4 regions of the Streptomyces sp. NPDC041122 genome follow, and region 2 is predicted to be linked to each of the others. Evidence: riboswitches for the same ligand, from Rfam matches in the RefSeq annotation. Region 2 holds a riboswitch; each other region holds the start of a gene.
What was found. Region 2 has a riboswitch for cyclic di-AMP ahead of ACZ6B8_RS04910 (C40 family peptidase). Riboswitches for the same ligand answer to the same signal wherever they lie in the genome.
Positions count from the first base shown of each region.

Region 1: it holds a riboswitch for cyclic di-AMP, as region 2 does, so the genes downstream of both, ACZ6B8_RS07005 (M23 family metallopeptidase) here and ACZ6B8_RS04910 (C40 family peptidase) in region 2, are expected to answer to the same signal.
Region 3: it holds a riboswitch for cyclic di-AMP, as region 2 does, so the genes downstream of both, ACZ6B8_RS32615 (transglycosylase family protein) here and ACZ6B8_RS04910 (C40 family peptidase) in region 2, are expected to answer to the same signal.
Region 4: it holds a riboswitch for cyclic di-AMP, as region 2 does, so the genes downstream of both, ACZ6B8_RS12385 (M23 family metallopeptidase) here and ACZ6B8_RS04910 (C40 family peptidase) in region 2, are expected to answer to the same signal.

Region 1 is NZ_JBVIYQ010000002.1:151,912-156,703, forward strand. Features, by position in the region: gene ACZ6B8_RS07000 (M16 family metallopeptidase) at 1-884, shown strand, start outside; cyclic di-AMP (ydaO/yuaA leader) riboswitch at 1,085-1,246, shown strand; gene ACZ6B8_RS07005 (M23 family metallopeptidase) at 1,260-2,063, shown strand; gene ACZ6B8_RS07010 (GntR family transcriptional regulator) at 2,276-2,986, shown strand; gene ACZ6B8_RS07015 (HPr family phosphocarrier protein) at 3,145-3,426, opposite strand; gene ACZ6B8_RS07020 (bifunctional acetate--CoA ligase family protein/GNAT family N-acetyltransferase) at 3,582-4,792, shown strand, end outside.
Region 2 is NZ_JBVIYQ010000001.1:1,129,317-1,134,108, forward strand. Features, by position in the region: gene ACZ6B8_RS04905 (ATP-dependent DNA helicase) at 1-1,785, opposite strand, end outside; cyclic di-AMP (ydaO/yuaA leader) riboswitch at 2,053-2,208, shown strand; gene ACZ6B8_RS04910 (C40 family peptidase) at 2,217-3,434, shown strand; gene ACZ6B8_RS04915 (hypothetical protein) at 3,558-3,911, opposite strand; gene ACZ6B8_RS04920 (C40 family peptidase) at 4,258-4,792, shown strand, end outside.
Region 3 is NZ_JBVIYQ010000010.1:332,012-336,803, forward strand. Features, by position in the region: gene ACZ6B8_RS32600 (tetratricopeptide repeat protein) at 1-280, shown strand, start outside; gene ACZ6B8_RS32605 (cytochrome P450 family protein) at 399-1,706, shown strand; gene ACZ6B8_RS32610 (transglycosylase family protein) at 1,846-2,907, shown strand; cyclic di-AMP (ydaO/yuaA leader) riboswitch at 3,136-3,305, shown strand; gene ACZ6B8_RS32615 (transglycosylase family protein) at 3,310-4,023, shown strand; gene eno (phosphopyruvate hydratase) at 4,357-4,792, shown strand, end outside.
Region 4 is NZ_JBVIYQ010000003.1:31,288-36,079, forward strand. Features, by position in the region: gene ACZ6B8_RS12375 (PrsW family intramembrane metalloprotease) at 1-109, shown strand, start outside; gene ACZ6B8_RS12380 (aldo/keto reductase) at 121-1,065, opposite strand; gene ACZ6B8_RS12385 (M23 family metallopeptidase) at 1,198-2,277, opposite strand; cyclic di-AMP (ydaO/yuaA leader) riboswitch at 2,289-2,472, opposite strand; gene ACZ6B8_RS12390 (PP2C family protein-serine/threonine phosphatase) at 2,694-3,836, opposite strand; tRNA gene ACZ6B8_RS12395 (tRNA-Met) at 4,010-4,083, opposite strand; gene ACZ6B8_RS12400 (alginate lyase family protein) at 4,159-4,792, opposite strand, start outside.

The DNA.
Region 1 (4,792 bases), on a different contig from region 2:
GGCAGCTCTTCCCGGCGACCTCGCGCATGTCCCGGCCGCGCCAGGGCACCGAGGAGACGGTCACCGCCATCGACTCGGCGGCGGTGCGGGCCTTCTACGAGAAGCACGTCCGGCCCGCCACGGCCACCCTCGTCGTGGTCGGCGACCTGACCGGCACCGACCTGGACGCCGTCCTCGCGGACACCGTCGGCGCCTGGACCGGCTCCGCGGGCGAGCCGCGCCCGGTGCCGCCGGTGACCGCCGACGACCGCGGCCGCGTCGTCATCGTGGACCGCCCCGGAGCGGTCCAGACGCAGCTGCTGATCGGCCGCATCGGCCCCGACCGGCACGACCGCGTCTGGCCCGCCCAGGTGCTCGGCACGTACTGCCTGGGCGGCACCCTCACCTCCCGTCTGGACCGCGTCCTGCGGGAGGAGAAGGGATACACCTACGGCGTACGGGCGTTCGGCCAGGTGCTGCGTTCGGCGCCGGACGGCACGGGCGCCGCGATGCTCGCCATCAGCGGCTCCGTGGACACCCCGAACACCGGCCCGGCGCTCGACGACCTCTGGAAGGTGCTGCGCACCCTCGCCGCCGACGGGCTCACCGACGCCGAGCGCGACGTCGCCGTGCAGAACCTGGTGGGCGTCGCCCCGCTCAAGTACGAGATGGCGGCCTCCGTGGCGGCCACCCTCGCCGACCAGGTCGAGCAGAACCTGCCGGACGACTTCCAGGCGCAGCTGTACCGGCAGCTGGCTGCCACCGGCACCGTGGAGGCCACCGCGGCCGTCGTGAACGCCTTCCCGGAGGACCGTCTGGTGACGGTCCTCGTCGGGGACGCCGCGCAGATCGAGGAGCCCGTCAGGGCCCTCGGGATCGGCGATGTGACGGTGGTCACCGGCTGAGTGACCGTCAGGCCGGACATGTCAGGACCCCGGTGACCGCTTAGGGCGCCGGGGTCCTCATATGTCCGAATTCATATGGAGGTTGCCCGTCTGCCCTGTGGCGTGCGCTACAAAAGTCGCGTTCTGTTTGTCGATTGAAAGTGCGGCCGTTTAGCGTCGGTCCGGCTGTTCGTCGCGCAGTAAGCCGCACCCGCGGCACCGGACAGTCATCGCCGAGTCCCCGTACGGCGCGAGCCAGGGGAGCCGGGGACCCACACGTCCCTTGGGGTGAATCGGGCACCTTGCCGTGAGGCGAGGGACCCGTAGGAGACCTTCCTGCTCCGAACCCGTCAGCTAACCCGGTAGGCGAGAAGGAAGGAAAGGATCAGCCGCTTCATGGCGTTCACCCGTGCCACCGGGAAGCACCGTCGTCCGAGCCGCCTCACGCGTACCACCGCGAACGTCGCGGGCGTCGCAGCGCTCACCACCACCGGTGTCATCGGAGGCCTCGCCGGTCCGGCGCTCGCCGCCGCCGATGACGCGGCCCTCGAGCACACCGGCTTCACCCAGGCCATCTCCGTCGGCGACACGCTCGCCGAGAGCGTCGACGCGCAGGCCGCCGCCCAGCGCCAGGCCGCCGACGACGCCGCTGCCGCCCGGAAGGCCGAAGAGGCCGCCAAGAAGAAGGCCGCCGAGGAGAAGCGCAAGGCCGAGGCCGAGGCCAAGGCGAAGGCCGAGAAGGAGCGCGAGGCCAAGGAGCGCGCCGCCCGCGCGGCCGAGCGCAAGCGCCTGAACAGCTACGTCTCCCCGATCTCCGGCTCGTACGTCTCCACGGGCTACCAGACCGGCGGCGCCATGTGGTCCTCCGGTAGCCACACCGGCATCGACTTCCACGCCGCGTCCGGCACCTCCGTCCACGCGGTCGGCTCCGGCACCGTCGTCGAGGCCGGCTGGGGCGGCGCCTACGGCAACAACGTGGTCATCAAGATGAACGACGGCACGTACACCCAGTACGGCCACATGTCCTCCCTCGGTGTCTCCGTCGGCCAGACGGTCACCCCGGGCCAGCAGATAGGCATCTCCGGCGCCACCGGAAACGCCAGCGGCCCGCACCTGCACTTCGAGGCCCGTACCGGCCCGGACTACGGCTCGGACATCGACCCCATCGCGTACCTGCGCGGACACGGCGTCAACGTCTGACGGACGCGGATTTCCGCAGCATCGCTTCGAAAGCCCCGGCTCCTGGTGAGCCGGGGCTTTCGCGTGCGGCTGTGTCGGCCCCCGTCCCGTATTGGCCAAAAGATATCCATGAATTCCCGGACGCCATCGGAAATTGCGGAGCTCTGCAATAGAGTCACCGGACGAGCGTCGGCCGACCGCGCGGCGCGGGGAATTCAATGGAGGTCCGGTCAGTGGGTGGAGGTCCGGTCACGCGCATTCCGGCGCACTCGGTCAGCACGGCCATCCGGGACGACATCGTCGCCGGAGTCCACGTGAGGGGCGGCCGGCTCACCGAGGAACTCCTCGCGCGCCGCTACGGCGTCTCGCGCGTCCCCGTGCGCGAGGCGCTGCGCACCCTGGAGGCCGAGGGTTTCGTCGTCACGCGCAGGCACGCGGGCGCGTGCGTCGCGGAACCGACGGAGCAGGAGGCGGCGGACCTCCTGGAGATGCGGACGCTGCTCGAACCGCTCGCCGCGGCGCGCGCCGCACAGCGCCGCGACGACGCGCACCTGAAGGTCCTGCGCGGACTCGTCCGGCTGGGCCAGGAGCGCGCCAGGAGCGGCCTGGGGGAGGATCTGCGGTCCCTGGGCGGCTGGTTCCACGAGACGCTCGCCCAGGCGTCCGCCAGCCCCGGCCTCGGCGCGCTGCTCACCCAGCTGCGCCACAAGGTCGCCTGGATGTACGTGGTGGAGTCCCCGGCGGCGCCGGCCGAGGCGTGGTCCGAGCACGCCGCGATCCTCGACGCGGTGGCCCGCAAGGACGCGGGGCGGGCCAGGGCGCTCGCCGCCGCGCACGCCGAGCGGACGGCGGCCGCCCAACGGCTGCGTCCCGCACGGCGGGCGGAGCGCGACGGTGTGAGGGATCCGCAACATGCCGTCAACACGGTGAGCCTCCGGAATTAACGGAGGAGCCGTATAAACAGAGGGACCTTATGGAAAGAGGGGGCCGCGCGAAAATGCGGGAATTCTGGGCCCTGTTTTTCGGTGTGCGCCGTGAAAACGTTGAAGGGGTCACCCGGAAAATTCCGGGTGACCCCTTCAACGATTTTCAGGAACGCGTCCTAGACCGTCTCCGGAAGCTCCTCGAGCCCCTCCGAGACGAGCTTCGCCAGCCGGTCGAGGGCGGCGTCGGCACCCTCGGCGTCGGAGGCGAGCACGATCTCCTCGCCGCCCTGGGCGCCCAGGCCGAGCACCGCGAGCATCGAGGCGGCGTTGACCGGGTTGCCGTCGGCCTTGGCGATCGTCACGGGGACGCCGGCGGCCGTGGCCGCGCGGACGAAGATGGAGGCGGGTCGGGCGTGAAGGCCCTCGGCCCAGCCGACGTTGACGTGGCGCTCAGCCATGTGTTGCTGCCCTTCCAGGTGTCTCACACTTGTCTAGACCAGTGTCTCATGCCGTCACGGGTGCTCCGTCGGACATACGTCCTGGTCCCGATGGCCGTTCGACCCGTCCTAGCCTGCCCCGGCCCCGGCGGCCGCGCGACCCGTACCCTGGCCCCATGCAGACCGCGTCGGATCAGCAGGATCGGCACGACTACCCCGCCCACTGGGAAGCCGATGTGGTGCTGCGCGACGGAGGGACCGCCCGGATCAGGCCCATCACGGCCGAGGACGCGGACCGGCTGGTCAGCTTCTACGAACAGGTGTCGGACGAGTCGAAGTACTACCGCTTCTTCGCGCCCTATCCGCGGCTGTCCGCCAAGGACGTCCATCGTTTCACCCACCACGACCAGGTCGACCGGGTGGGGCTCGCGGTCACGGTGGGCGGCGAGTTCATCGCGACCGTGCGCTACGACCGCATCGACGAGCGCGGCATGGCCGCCAGCGCGCCCGCCGACGAGGCCGAGGTCGCCTTCCTCGTGCAGGACGCCCACCAGGGCCGCGGTGTGGCCTCCGCGCTCCTGGAGCACATCGCCGCCGTCGCCAGGGAGCGCGGCATCCGCCGCTTCGCCGCCGAGGTGCTGCCCGCCAACACCAAGATGATCAAGGTGTTCACGGACGCCGGCTACCAGCAGAAGCGCAGCTTCGAGGACGGCGTCGTCCGTCTCGAGTTCGACCTGGAGCCCACCGACCGCTCACTCGCGGTGCAGCGCGCCCGTGAACAGCGTGCCGAGGGCCGCTCCGTGCAGCGCCTCCTGACGCCCGGCTCGGTGGCGGTGATCGGCGTGGGGCGGGCCGCGGGCGGCGTGGGCCGCAGCGTCCTGCGCAACCTCAGGGACTCCGGCTTCACCGGGCGGCTTTCCGCGGTGAACAGCGCGTTCGACGAAGAGACCGACGGCCCGGACATCGAAGGGGTGCCGGCGTTCCGCTCCGTCGCGGACATCGAGGAGCCCGTAGACCTCGCGGTGATCGCCGTCCCCGCCGACCGGGTGCCCCAGGTCGTCGCCGAGTGCGGCGAGCGAGGCGTACAGGGCCTCGTGGTGCTCTCCGCCGGGTACGGGGAGAGCGGGCCCGAGGGGCGCGAGCGGCAGCGCGAACTGGTCCGCCAGGCCCGGTCCTACGGGATGCGGATCATCGGCCCGAACGCCTTCGGGGTCATCAACACCGCCCCGCAGATCCGCCTCAACGCCTCGCTGGCCCCGCAGTCGCCCACGCGCGGGCGGATCGGGCTGTTCACCCAGTCCGGCGCGATCGGCATCGCCCTGCTGTCCGGACTGCACCGGCGGGGCGCGGGGCTCTCCACGTTCGTCGGCTCCGGCAACCGCGCGGA
Region 2 (4,792 bases):
GTTGTCCTGCTCGAACTCCAGGGCCACCGCGGCGAGTTCCTGGAGGTTCTCGATGCGCGTCTCGTCCTGCGGGTCGGTCGAGGCCTGCAACTCGGCGAGGTAGCCGGTGCGTTCAAGGACGGCTTCCAGGACGACGGCCGGGCCCGCGCCGGACTCGACGATCGTCCGCAGCTCCTCCATGAGCGTGTTGAACCGCTTGACGGCGTTGACCGAACGGGCCGCCATGCCGTACGCCTCGTCGACGCGGCGCAGCGCCTGCGGGAAGGAGATCTTCTCGCGCTGCGAGAGCGCGTCGATCATCGCCTCCGCGCGGTCGCCGATGCCTCGCTTGGGCACGTTGAGGATGCGGCGCAGCGGGACCGCGTCCTCGGGGTTGGCGAGAACACGCAGGTAGGCCAGCACATCGCGGACCTCCTTGCGCTCGTAGAAGCGGACGCCGCCGACGACCTTGTAGGGCAGGCCGACGCGGATGAAGATCTCTTCGAAGACACGGGACTGGGCGTTCGTCCGGTAGAAGATCGCCACGTCGCCGGCCTTCGCGTCGCCCGCGTCCGTGAGGCGGTCGATCTCGTCGGCGACGAACTGCGCCTCGTCGTGCTCGGTGTCCGCGACGTACCCGGTGATGCGCGCGCCCGCGCCCTGGTTGGTCCAGAGGTTCTTCGGGCGGCGGCTTTCGTTCCGCTCGATGACGGCGTTCGCGGCGGTGAGGATCGTCTGCGTGGAGCGGTAGTTCTGCTCCAGGAGGATCGTCGTCGCGTCGGTGTAGTCCTCCTCGAACTGGAGGATGTTGCGGATCGTGGCGCCGCGGAAGGCGTAGATCGACTGGTCGGCGTCGCCCACCACACACAGCTCGGCGGGGTCGTCGCCCTCGCCTCCGGAGGGGCCGACCAGCTCGCGCACCAGCGCGTACTGCGCGTGGTTGGTGTCCTGGTACTCGTCGACCATGACGTGCCGGAAGCGGCGGCGGTAGTGCTCGGCGACGTCCGGGAAGGCGCGGAGCAGGTGGACCGTCGTCATGATCAGGTCGTCGAAGTCCAGCGCGTTCGCCTCGCGGAGGCGCGACTGGTACATCGCGTAGGCCTGGGCGAGGGTCTTCTCGAAGCCGTCGGCCGCCTGGCCCGCGAAGTCCTCCTCGTCGATCAGCTCGTTCTTCAGGTTGGAGATCTTGGCGCTGAAGGACTTCGGCGGGAACTTCTTCGGATCGAGATCCAGGTCACGGCAGACCAGGGCCATCAGGCGCTTGGAGTCCGCGGCGTCGTAGATCGAGAAGGAGGAGGTGAAGCCCAGCTTCTTGTACTCGCGGCGCAGGATGCGGACGCAGGCGCTGTGGAAGGTCGACACCCACATGGCGTTCGCCCGCGGGCCCACGAGCTGCTCGACGCGCTCCTTCATCTCGCCCGCGGCCTTGTTCGTGAAGGTGATCGCGAGGATCTGGCCGGGGTGCGCACCGCGCTCGGCGAGCAGGTACGCGATGCGGTGGGTCAGCACGCGGGTCTTGCCGGAGCCGGCGCCGGCGACGATGAGCAGCGGGGAGCCGGCGTGCACGACGGCCGCGCGCTGGTTCTCGTTCAGCCCGTCCAGGAGCGACGCCGGGTCGATGACCGGGCGGGGGGCACCGTCGCGGTAGTGCGTCTCCCGAGTCATGGGCGCGTCGAACTTCCCGTTGAACAGGTCGTCCGGAATGGGCTCCGGAGTGCTGTCCTCGGGCGGCGGCGGGGGCGCTTCGTCCGCGGCCCGGGAAGGCTGCAGGTCCGCCAGGAAGCTGTCATCAAAGAGGCTGCTCATCGCCTCCCGAGTCTAGGCGGCCCCACTGACAACCCGCTGCGGGTTCCGGTCACCTCACGTCCGGCCGCCCGCCCGGCTACCCCCCGCCCGCGGACGATCACAGTCCGCATTTGCCGGTGCGCATCATTCCGGCGCTCGCGCCGGGCCCCTCGAAAAGTAACGAAAATGTATCGGGCATAACGAACATCAACCTTCACACGGGCCACACGAATTGGCTAGCGTGCTGCGCGGGCCGCTCGTCCCCCACCGGCGAACCCCGCCGGGAACGGGTGGCCCCCGCCGAGTCCGACATGTTCGGAGCCGGGGACCCACCGAGAACTTGGGGTGAATCGGTCCCGTACGCAGTACGGGACCGTAGGGCAACCTTCCGGACCACCCGCCCGAACCCGACAGCTAACCCGGTAGGCGGTCTACGGAAGGAGTCGCCTCCCTTGGCGTCGCACCGCAAGCCGCGGACCCGGTCATCCGCACTCCGCACGACCCCCGCCCTCGGCATCACGACGGCCGCCCTCACCTCCGTCGCCCTCCTGTCGCAGAGCGCGCAGGCAGCGCCCTCCACACCGGCGAAGCCCAGCCTCGAAGAGGTCCAGAAGAAGGTCGACGAGCTCTACCAGCAGGCCGGGGTGGCCACCCAGAAGTACAACGCCGCCAAGGAGCGCACCGACAAGCAGCGCAAGAAGGCCGACCGTCTGCTCGACGACGTGGCCGCGCGCGCCGACAAGCTGAACGACGCCCGCAAGGAGCTCGGCGCGTTCGCCGCCGCGCAGTACCGCACCGGTGCCGTCTCCGAGACGGCGACGATGATGCTCGCCGATGACCCACAGGGCTACTTTGACCAGAACCACCTGGCGGACCGGCTGACCACGCGCCAGAAGAAGGCGGTCGACGCGTACGAGGCGGAACAGGCCTCGGCGACCAAGCAGCGCACCCAGGCCGCGACGAGCCTCAAGACGCTCAGCGACGCGCGGGACGACCTCAAGACGAGCAAGCAGACCGTCCAGCGGAAGCTGGGCGACGCGCGCGAGCTCCTCTCGAAGCTCACCGCCCAGGAGAAGGCGCGGCTGGCGGAGATCGAGCGGAAGAAGAAGCAGGAGGCCAAGCGCAAGGCCGAGAAGCTGGCCCGCGAGCAGGCCGCCGAGGCGGAGCGCAAGCGCAAGGCGGAGGAGGCCGCGCAGCGGGAGAAGGAGCGGGAGAACGGCGACTCCGGCTCCGGTTCCGGATCGGGGTCAGGCACCGGCGCGGGCTCGGGGGCCGGTACAGGGTCCGGTACGGGATCCGGGAGTACGGACGGCGGCTACGCCACGAAGGCCGCGAAGGTCATCGACTTCGCGGAGGCACAGATCGGCAAGCCGTACGTGTGGGGTGCCACCGGCCCCGACTCCTACGACTGCTCCGGCCTCACCCAGGACGCCTGGAAGGCCGCGGGGATCTCCCTGCCCCGCACCACATGGGACCAGGCGAAGGTCGGCACGACCGTCAAGACCGCCGACGCCGCACCCGGTGACCTGGTGTTCTTCTACGACGACATCAGCCACGTCGGGATCTACATCGGCAACGGCAAGATGATCCACGCCCCGAAGCCGGGCGCGAACGTCCGCGTCGAGTCGATCTACTACATGCCGATCCACAGTGTGGTGCGTCCCGCGTAACCGCACCCCCACGCGCGTGTGGCCCGCATCCCGGGGGGATGCGGGCCACACGTTCGCGTACGTGCCGGCCGGGAGGCCGGCGCTCAGGTCCGGCGCACCGCGTCAGGTCCGGAGCACGGCGTGTCAGGTCCAGAGCACGGCGATGAAGATGTTCGCCACCGTCAACAGGCCGACCGCGCCGAACAGCGGCTTCTCGATCTTCTCCTCGTCCCGCTTCACGTAGACCAGCGCGAGGATCACGATCAGCACGGCCAGCTTGATGCCGATCTTGAGGTTGTTGACCGCGTTGTCGTCCGCCTGGTTGAGGCCGACGAGGACCACACCGGTGACGAGCATGACGAGCGCGCCGTGCAGCATCGCGGGGCTGAAGCGGGCGGCACCCTGGCCCATCTGCTTCATCTGGGTGAGGAAACCGCCCAGGAGCGAGGCGATGCCGATGATGTGCAGGCCGACGAAGAGATGGATGAGTAGGTCCATGGGGCCGGAGCCTAACCCGGCCGCCCACGGCTCCCGGCGGCCACCCCCGTACCACCGCTCCCTCGCGGCTGCGGCGCGATCCAGCCATCGGTCACAGCCGCGTGCGAAGCAGGCGCCCCCGGCCGGGCGACCCGGTCACAGTCGGTCATCCAGGCGCCCACTTCCGTCGGTTCCGCACAATCCGTCACCAGCCCGTGACGGTCAGGTTTAGCGTCCTCCACCAGGTGACCGGCTCCCCGTCGCCGTCCGGACCGGACGGCTCGTCGGACACCACCGCCGAGAAACCCGGCGGCGGCCCGCTCCCCCCTGTGGCGGGCCGTCGCCGGACACGTAAGGAGCCCTCTTCGTGGCAGCGCACCGCAAGCCCAGCCCGCGCTCGCTCAGCGGCAGCACGTTCCGCACCGCTCGCACCGCTCTCACCCTCGCCCTCGCGGGAGCCGCCTCGGCGACCGCGTTCGACGGCGTCGGGCACGCGGATCCACCGCCCGGCCCCACCGAGGTGAAGTCCAAGGTCGACGCGCTCTACCGCGAGGCGGAGACGGCCACCGAGAAGTACAACGGCGCGAAGGAGAAGGCCGAGAAGGCCGAGAAGTCGCTCACGGCGCTGCGCGACGAGGCGGCCCGCAGGACGGAGAAACTCAACTCCGCCCGCGACGCCCTGGGTTCGTACGCCACCGCGCAGTACCGCGCGGGCGGCATCGACCCCGCCGTGCAGCTCGCGCTCTCCTCCGACCCCGAGCAGTTCCTGGACCGCGCGGCACGCGCCGACCGCGCCGGCAGTCGGCAGGCCGTGGCCCTGCGGGACGTGCGCAAGCAGCTCCGCGGAGTGGAACAGCTGCGCGACACGGCCGACGACCGGCTCGCCGCCCTCCGGGCCCGCC
Region 3 (4,792 bases), on a different contig from region 2:
AGACCTCGCGGGCGCCGAGGAGCTCTTCCGCGACGCGGCGGACCGCGGGGACTCCCGCGCCGCGGCCGAGCTGGGCCATCTGCTCGCCACCCGCGTCGCCTACGCGGAGGCGGTCCCCTATCTCACGGCCGCCGCCGAGGCGGACGAGCCGGGCGCGGCGGCGCTCCTCGGCCAGGTCCACCAGCACCTGGCGGACCACTACTTCCGCGTCGCCCGCGCCACCGGCGACGAGTCGGCCGCCCGCCGCCTGAAGGGCCCGCTGCGCCCGACGCCCCCCTAGGATCTGTCCGGCCACCCTTCCCTTCTGCTCCGCGACGCCCGGCACACGCGCCGCACCGGGCGCAAGCCCACGAAGGGAACGGTCGGACGGGCCCTCATGAGCGGATACCGTCGACCGCATGCACGACCAGCCGCCAGCCGTCACCCCCTGCCCCGCCACGGGAGGCTCCCCGCAGCCCGAGCTCTTCAGCTGGGAGTTCGCCACCGACCCCTACCCGGCGTACGCCTGGCTGCGGGAGAACTCGCCGGTGCACCGCACCAGCCTGCCGAGCGGGGTGGAGGCCTGGCTGGTCACCCGGTACGCGGACGCCCGGGAGGCCCTCGCCGACCAGCGGCTCAGCAAGAACCCGGCGCATCACGACGAGCCCGCCCACGCCAAGGGCAGGACCGGCATCCCGGGCGAGCGCAAGGCCGAGCTGATGACCCATCTGCTCAACATCGACCCGCCGGACCACACCCGGCTCCGCCGGCTCGTCGCCAAGGCGTTCACGCCGCGCCGCGTGGCCGCCTTCGCGCCCCGGGTGCAGGAGCTGACGGACCAGCTCATCGACACGATCATCGCCAAGGGCGGCGGCCCCGGCGGCGAGGCCGACCTCATCCACGAGTTCGCCTTCCCGCTCCCCATCCACGCCATCTGCGACCTGCTCGGCGTCCCCCGCGAGGACCAGGACGACTTCCGCGACTGGGCGGGCATGATGATCCGGCACGGCGGCGGGCCCCGCGGCGGAGTGGCCCGGTCCGTGAAGAAGATGCGCGGCTATCTCGCCGAGCTCATCCACCGCAAGCGCCTCGACCCCGGCGACGACCTCATCTCCGGCCTCATCAAGGCCTCCGACCACGGCGAGCACCTCACCGAGAACGAGGCCGCCGCGATGGCCTTCATCCTGCTCTTCGCCGGCTTCGAGACCACCGTCAACCTCATCGGCAACGGCCTGTACGCGCTCCTCACCCACCCTGAGCAGCGCGAGCGGCTGCAACGGGCGCTCGCCGACGGCGACACCGGGCTCCTGGAGACCGGCGTCGAGGAACTGCTGCGCTACGACGGTCCCGTCGAGCTCGCCACCTGGCGGTTCGCGACCGAGGCGCTCAGCATCGGCGGCCGGGACATCGCCGCCGGCGACCCCGTGCTCGTCGTCCTCGCCGCCGCGGACCGCGACCCCCGCCGCTTCGACCGGGCCGACACCCTGGACCTCTCCCGCCGTGACAATCAGCACCTCGGATACGGCCACGGCATCCACTACTGCCTCGGCGCACCCCTGGCCCGCCTGGAGGGCCGGACCGCCCTCGCGACACTGCTCCGGCGCCTTCCCGACCTGCAACTCGCGGCGGATCCCGCCGATTTGCGGTGGCGTGGCGGACTGATCATGCGGGGACTGCGCACGCTGCCGGTGGAGTTCACGGACGCACAGCCCCGGGGCCGGGACTGACGGGTCGTCAGGACTGTGATGTTCACGTGATCTCCGCTGCATCGACTTGTGACAAGCGTTCGACTGCGGCTACGTTCACGACGACTTGAGCGCCCCCGGGCGCCCCAGTTGTCGCTGCAGTCTCCTGAAAGGCACCCGCATGCTCTCCGGCCATGGTCGTCACCGACGCCCCCGCCAGGCCCCGGCACTCGTCGTCGCGGCAGGCGTCACCGGATCAGCCATCGCCATCCCGCTGCTCGCCGCCACCAGCGCGAGCGCGGCCGACACCGCCACGTGGGACAAGCTCGCCCAGTGCGAGAGCGGCGGCGCGTGGAGCGCGAATCCGGGCAACGGTTACTACGGAGGGCTCCAGCTCTCCCAGGAGAGATGGGAGGCCTACGGCGGCCTCGAGTTCGCGCCCAGCCCCGACCAGGCCTCCAAGTCCCAGCAGATCGCCGTCGCCGAGAAGGTCCTCGACGCCAAGGGCACCGACGCCTGGCCGAGCTGCGCCCCGATCGCCGGACTCACCGACGGCGGCGCCGCGGCCGACGTCGACCCCGGAGCCCCTCTTCCGCAGGCCCCGGACGACTCGTCCGGCTCCACCGGCTCGACCGGGAGCGGCAAGGCCGACGGCGCGAAGGACTCCGGGGACGCCAAGGGTGCGGACGACGCCGCCAAGGACTCCGCGGACAAGAACAAGGGCACGGACGAGGACGAGGGCGAGAAGGCCGACCCGTCCACGGACGCCGGCGAACCGTCAGCCGACTCCGACACGCCCGGCTCCGCCGACGGCGCACGAGACAAGAATCACGACGAGTCCGGCGAAAAGGACGGCAAGGGCGGCGCGGCGGACGCGGATGACGCGGACGCCGACGGCAAGTCCGGCCCGCAGGACCCCTCTTCGCCCGGCTCCGCGGGGTCGACCGCGCCCGCCGAGGGCTCGGACGGCGCCTCGGCGGGCCGCCACCGCGGCGACGCCGACGCGAGCGAGCGGGCCGGCGGCGACCGTCCCGGCCGGCACGCCTCGCGCGGCGCCGACCGCGACGGTGCCGTCGCCGACGGGTCGTACACGGTGCGCTCCGGGGACAACCTCTCGCGCATCGCCGACGACCTCGACGTGGCGGGCGGCTGGCACGAGCTCTACGCCGGGAACAAGAAGACCGTCGGCGGCGACCCGGACCTCATCCTGCCCGGTCAGAGCCTCGATCTGGGCGAAAAGTAACGGTAGTTGACGAAGAGTCGGGCGGGGTCTTCGCGTCGTATGTCTGCTTTGGCGCAAGTGAGACATGGGTCTCAGAAGCCCTGATCGTCTTTGAAATTGTGTGGAAGACGTGATTACCGTCGTCACCGCTCGCCACTGGTGAGCCCCGCCGGTCGGTACGCCGAATCCTGCCAACGGCCGGACGGGAACAGTCGTCGCTCAAGAGCGCCGTCGGCAGGAGCGGGGGACCCAAGGTTTGTGCCGGGTCCGTCCGTTGAGGGGTGGGGCAGCCGAGAGGCTGAGCGCCGCGAGACGGACGGGAACGGCTAGGGGTGAAGTCGCGCTCAAGGAGTGCGACCGGGCAACCACATCGGCCCGAACCCGACAGCTCACCTCGCAGGCGTCGGTGTAGGGGATCAACTCATGCTGCTTTCCAGCAAGGGCAAGCACCGTCGTCCGTCCAAGGCCACGCGTGTCGCCACGCTCGTCGGTGTGACCGGTGCCGCCGTCGCCGCTCCGCTGATGGCGGCCGGCTCGGCCTCCGCCGCCACCACCTCCGAGTGGGACGCCGTCGCCCAGTGCGAGTCGGGCGGCAACTGGTCCATCAACACCGGCAACGGCTTCCAGGGCGGTCTGCAGTTCTCGCCGTCCACCTGGGCCGCGTACGGCGGCACCAAGTACGCGCCGTCCGCCGACAAGGCCTCCAAGGCCCAGCAGATCGAGATCGGCGAGAAGGTCCTCGCCGGCCAGGGCAAGGGTGCCTGGCCGTCCTGCGGTGTCGGCCTCTCGGGCGCCTCCCCCAGCAGCGGTGGCGGCCAGCAGGAGCAGGCCCCGCAGCAGCAGGAGAAGCCGCAGCCGCAGCAGACGCAGCAGCAGGCCGCTCCGGAGCAGCAGCAGGCCGCGCCGAAGCCGCAGCCCACGCCGCAGACCGAGTCCAAGAAGACCGTCGAGACCCCGACCGGCAAGACGGTCAAGAAGGGCGACGGCGAGTACAAGGTCGCGACCGGCGACACCCTCTCCAAGATCGCCCAGTCGCACCACGTCAAGGGCGGCTGGCAGAAGGTCTACAAGCTCAACGGCGACATCATCGACGACGCCGACTTCATCTACCCGGGCCAGCAGCTGCACCTCAGCTGACCCTCCGGTCCCACCCGGCCGTGCCTCGGCGGAGGTGCGGCCACCCCGTCCCCACGGGCTCCCCGCCCCGGTGCGCGTATCCCCCGTACGCACCGGGGCGGGGCCATGTCCGCCCCCGGATCCACGTCCCGTACCACCGCCGCACGCCCCCGCCGTGTTCGCTACCAGCGAGTAGAAACGCGGTCTTCCGTCCTGTTTCCCGGGGATTTCGGCTCTTGTCCGTCCCACGGGACGGGCGGTCGGCTGGCTGAAGCCCCGGAGCCGGTTAGGCTCAGGAGACGCAGGGGCCGAAGCGGCCCGCGTAAACGCGTCACATCCCAGAAGGAGATGCTCGTGCCGTCCATCGACGTCGTCGTAGCCCGGGAAATCCTGGACTCCCGAGGCAACCCCACGGTCGAGGTCGAGGTCGGCCTCGACGACGGCAGCACCGGTCGTGCCGCCGTTCCGTCCGGTGCCTCCACCGGTGCCTTCGAGGCCATCGAACTCCGTGACGGTGACCCCAACCGTTACCAGGGCAAGGGTGTCGAGAAGGCCGTCCTCGCCGTCATCGAGCAGATCGGCCCGGAGCTCGTCGGCTACGACGCCACCGAGCAGCGCCTGATCGACCAGGCCATGTTCGACCTGGACGCCACCGACAACAAGGGCTCGCTCGGCGCCAACGCCATCCTCGGCGTCTCGCTCGCCGTCGCGCACGCCGCCTCCGAGGCCAGCGACCTGCCGCTGTTCCGCTACCTCGGCGGCCCGAACGCGCACCTGCTGCCCGTCCCGA
Region 4 (4,792 bases), on a different contig from region 2:
ATTCCCCCCGTACGGGCAGCCGCTCCCCCGGCCCCAGCCGGCGGCGAGCGGCCACCCCACGTACGACGCGGGATCCACGTACGGCCCCTACAACCCCTACCGCTCCTAGGCCCACCGCTCCTAGGCGGACGCTGCCGTCAGCCGCGCGATCTCCGCCGGCGTCAGCTCCAGGTCCGCCACCGCGAGCAGCGCCGGCAGCTGTTCGACCGTGCGCGCGGAGGCGATCGGCGCCGCCACCGTGGGCTGCGCGGCCAGCCAGGCGAGCGCCACGGTCGCGACCTGCGCGCCGTGCGCCTCGGCGATCTCGTCGAGCGCGGTCAGGACGCGCTCGCCCCGCTCGCTGCCCACGTACTGCGCGACCCCGCCGCTGCGGGCGCTCTCCACCTTCGTGCCCGGACGGTACTTGCCGGTGAGGAAGCCGGACGCGAGCGCGTAGTAGGGGACGGCCGCGAGGCCGGAGCGCGAGGCGACCTCCTGGAGCGGGCCCTCGTAGGTGTCGCGGGAGACGAGGTTGTAGTGCGGCTGGAGCGCGACGTAGCGCGCGAGGCCCTCGCGGTCGGAGAGGTCGAGGGATTCCTGGAGCCGCTCGGGGGTGATGTTGGAGGCGGCGATGGCGCGCACCTTGCCGTCCCGCACCAGTCCGTCGAGCGTCCCGATGATCTCCTCCACGGGGACCGACGGGTCGTCGTAGTGCGTGTAGTAGAGGTCGATGTAGTCGGTGCCGAGGCGGCGCAGGGAGGCGTCGATGCCGGCCTTGACGGTGGCCGGGGAGAGGCCCTTGAACTCGGGGTGGGCGCCGACCTTGGTGGCGATGACGACGTCGGAGCGGTTGCCGCGTCCGGCCAGCCATTCGCCGACGAGGGTCTCGGACTCACCGCCCTTGTTGCCCTCCACCCAGGCCGAGTAGACGTCGGCGGTGTCGATGAAGTTGCCGCCCGCGGCGGTGTAGGCGTCGAGGACGGCGAAGGAGGCGGCCCGGTCGGCGGTCCAGCCGAAGACGTTGCCGCCCAGGGAGAGCGGGAAGACCTCGAGGTCGGAGGAGCCGAGCGTACGCAGATGAGTCATGTGTTCCTCAACAAGGCCACCGGATGCGGAATTCCGTGCACGCACCACCGGACCGGCGGCCCTGGCGTCGGGGGGGATGCCGCCAGGACCGCCGGAGTGCGGAGGGAACTCAGCACCGCGCGGGCGCGGACCTCAGGGGTTCAGGCCCTTGCCCTGCAGCCAGCCGAGCGGGTCGATCCCGGTGCCTTCGGGCGTGTGGACCTCCAGGTGGAGGTGCGGCCCGGTGACGTTGCCGGTCGCGCCGACGCGGCCGATGACCTCGCCGGTGGTGACCTTCTGGCCCGCGCTGACATTGAGCGAGGACTGGTGGCAGTACCAGATCTCCGTACCGTCCTCGAGTTCGAGCACGGTGCGGTACCCGTACGCGCCCGCCCAGCCGGCCTCCTTGACGGTGCCGGTGTGCACGGCCTTGAGCGGGGTGCCCGTGGGCGCGGCGAAGTCGAGGCCGGTGTGGTGGCCGGAGGACCACATGGCGCCGGCGTCGCCGAAGTGCGAGGTGAGGGTGTACGAGGAGGTCGGGATGGCGTAGCTCTTGGCGAGCTTGGCCAGGCGCGCGGCCTCGGCCTTGGCCTTGCGGGCCTCCTCCGCCTTCTTCTTCTTGGCGGCGGCCTCGGCGTCCGCCTTCTTCTCGGCGGCCTTCTGCTGCGCGGCGGCCTCTTCGGCGGCCTTCTTGACGGCGGCGTCCTCGGCCGCGGTCCGTACGGCGGCGTCCGCCTGGTGCTGCTGGTTCTCGGCCTGCCGCATGATGCGGGCGCGCAGCGCCTCGCCCGCGTCGGTGGTGCCCTGCTCGGCGTCGACGGGACTGACGCCGGCGGCGGTGAGCGGGGCGGACGCGGCGGCGGCCGTCGTGGTGTCGGAGGAGTCGTCGGCCAGCAACGAGCCCACGCCCGGCAGGGACTTGGCCTCGGGGAGCGAGTCGGCGACGGCGGCCACGCCCGGCAGGTCGGGCATCGATATGGAGACCGGCGGCTTGCCGTCCTGCGCGGTGGCGATGCCGCCCGCGCCGACGGCGGCGATGACGCCCACGCCGAGGACGGTGGAGCTGCGGGCGAGCCCGCCGCCGCCCTTCTTGTGCACACGGTGCCTGCCGCGGACGGGCCGGACGGAATCCTCGGTGGGGTTCCACTCCTCGAACTGGTCCTCGTCGTACACGCCGAAGTCGTCGTCATTCGGTAGGTACACGGCTTGGGGGGCAGGCCGGTTGGACGCCACGGGGGCGCACTCCTTTCCTTCCTTCTCGCCTACCGGGTTAGCTGACGGGTTCGGAGCAGGAAGGTCTCCTACGGGCATCTGCCGGCGCGTGCGCGCATGACGGGATCGAGGCATGCGTGCATGGGCGGCAGAGGTCCGATTCACCCCAAGTTAGTGGTTCCCCGGCTCCCTTGCGGGATTAGGCGCGTGCGCGCGGAGCCGCCTCTAGTGACGGCTGGGACGACCGCGCTGCGTTATCGAACGTTAATAGACAGCGGGTCGGTATTCCAAGCTGTTCCGGTTGATCGTTAACGCCGACCGGCTGTACGTACCGGGACGCACGGGGGCGGAACGGGGCGAGTCGACCCCACCTCGGTCCGCACCGGAATTTCACATTCCCTTGACAGTACGTCAGATGTCATGCGGAGCGGCGCACTTCAGTCACCAGTGGTGACATCCGGATCCCCGGCGACCGGCCGGCGCACCGCGAGGAGCGCCATGTCGTCCGTCATCCCGCCCCCGGTGTGCCGTCGCACCTCCTCCGCGAGCGCGGCGAGCAGCGCCCGCGGGCCCCCGCGCCCCGGGAAGATCCGCCCGCCGAGCCGGGTCGCCGGATCGTAGAACTCCCCCGCCGCGTCCCGCGCCTCCGACAGCCCGTCCGTGTAGAACAGCAGCGTCGCGCCGGGCGGGAAGTCGGTCTCGTCGGCCCGGTCCGGCCAGATCCCCAGCTCACCCATGCCGAGCGGCAGCGCGGGCTCGCTCGCCGACATGACGCACAGCCGCCCGTCGCCGCGCAGCAGCAGCGGGGACGGGTGACCCCGGTTGATCAGCCGCACCCGGCCGTCGGCATGCCGGATCTCGGCGAGGACGGCGGTGGTGAACCCCTCGAAGGCGTCCAGGCCGTCGCGCCGGGTGCCCTCCCGGGCGAGGGCCCGCTCCAGGCGCTGCGCCACGGCCTCCAGCGTGGTCTCCTGCTCGGCGGCCTCCCGGAAGGCCCCGATGACGACGGCGACCGCGGCGACGGCGCCCATGCCCTTGCCGCGTACGTCGCCGACGATGAGCCGGACCCCGTACGGGGTGTCCTGCACCGCGTACAGGTCGCCCCCGATGAAGGCGTCGGCCTGCGCCGCCTCGTACCGTGCCGCGATGTCGAGCCCGCCGATCCGCGGGTCCGGCTCGGGCAGCACGGCGCGCTGGGTCGTCTCGGCGATGGAACGGGCGTTGGCGAGCCGGTCGTTGCCGCGGCGCACGACGCGGTTGATGACGATCGCGAGGGCCGCGACGGTGACCACGGTGAGCACCTCGGTGACGGCCTCGACATGGCTGCTGCCCACGTTCCCGAAGTGCAGGACGAGGACGGCGGCGGTGGCGGCGGCGCCGGTCAGGACGGTGCTCAGGAGCGAGTAGAAGGGGGCGGCGATCAGCGGGGCGGCCGTGAAGAGGGGCGCCGCGGTGAACTCGGGCGGGGTCGAGACGTCGTACACGACCCCGACGAGGAGCAGCAGGAGGGGGAGCGCGCGGACGAACGTCCGCTCGTGCGCGGTGGCACCCCTGTCGCCGGTTCCGCCTCGCTGCCCCACCGCTTGTCTCCCGCCGACTCCGCGCCCATCACCGCGCTCCACCCAGGGTTCCCCCGGTGGGGAGCGGAGGCGAGCCGGTGCGGGCCGACCGGGTTACGGGGGCGGCGAAACCCGTGGGGGACCGGAAAAAAACCCAGGGCCGGAAGCTGATGCTTCCGGCCCTGGGCCTTCAGTAGCGGGGACAGGATTTGAACCTGCGACCTCTGGGTTATGAGCCCAGCGAGCTACCGAGCTGCTCCACCCCGCGTCGGTGAACACAACACTACGCCATGCGGAGGGGTGCGTCGAACCACTTCCCCGCCACCGCCCCGCACACCGCCGTTCACGGGTTGTCCGCGTGCGTGAGCGTCTCCCACGCCACGAAGAGCCCGTCCGTGCCCTCGGGGCGCCGCTGCTCGGTGAACCGCTCGGTCAGCGGCATGTCCAGGTGCAGCCGCCCCCGCAGGTGGTTGAGGCCGACCTCCGTGTCGGGCCCCATGTCGCGCTGCACCCGGCCGCCGCAGAGCCAGCCCGGTGCCTTCTCGCCCAGCTGGTACCGGGAGTGGAACTCGAAGGCGGCCCGCATCCGCTCCTTGACCTCCCCGTACAGGTCGACGCCCTGGTGGCGGGCGGTCTCCGCCATGTGCGCGGTGGCGGCCAGCGAGTAACTGGCGTGCTTGAGGTTGCGGCAGGTCTCCTGCGCGATGCCGTCGACGAAGGTGCCCTGCCCGAACCAGTACTTCCGCAGCTCGGGGGCGGTGTCGATGCCGCTGCCCGCCGGGGAGACGGGCAGCTTCCCGTCGGACTCCAGATAGAAGTACGCGGGCACGCGGGTGCGGAAGTGGTGCACGGCCTTCTCGAACGCGGCGTGGTCGTCGAGGAAGACGGCCATCGCCATGGTGGCGTCGGCCATCACCAGGTCCCAGTTGCCGTTGAAGTCGGCGGAACCGTCCCTGACCTGGGGCAGGTAGGCGTTG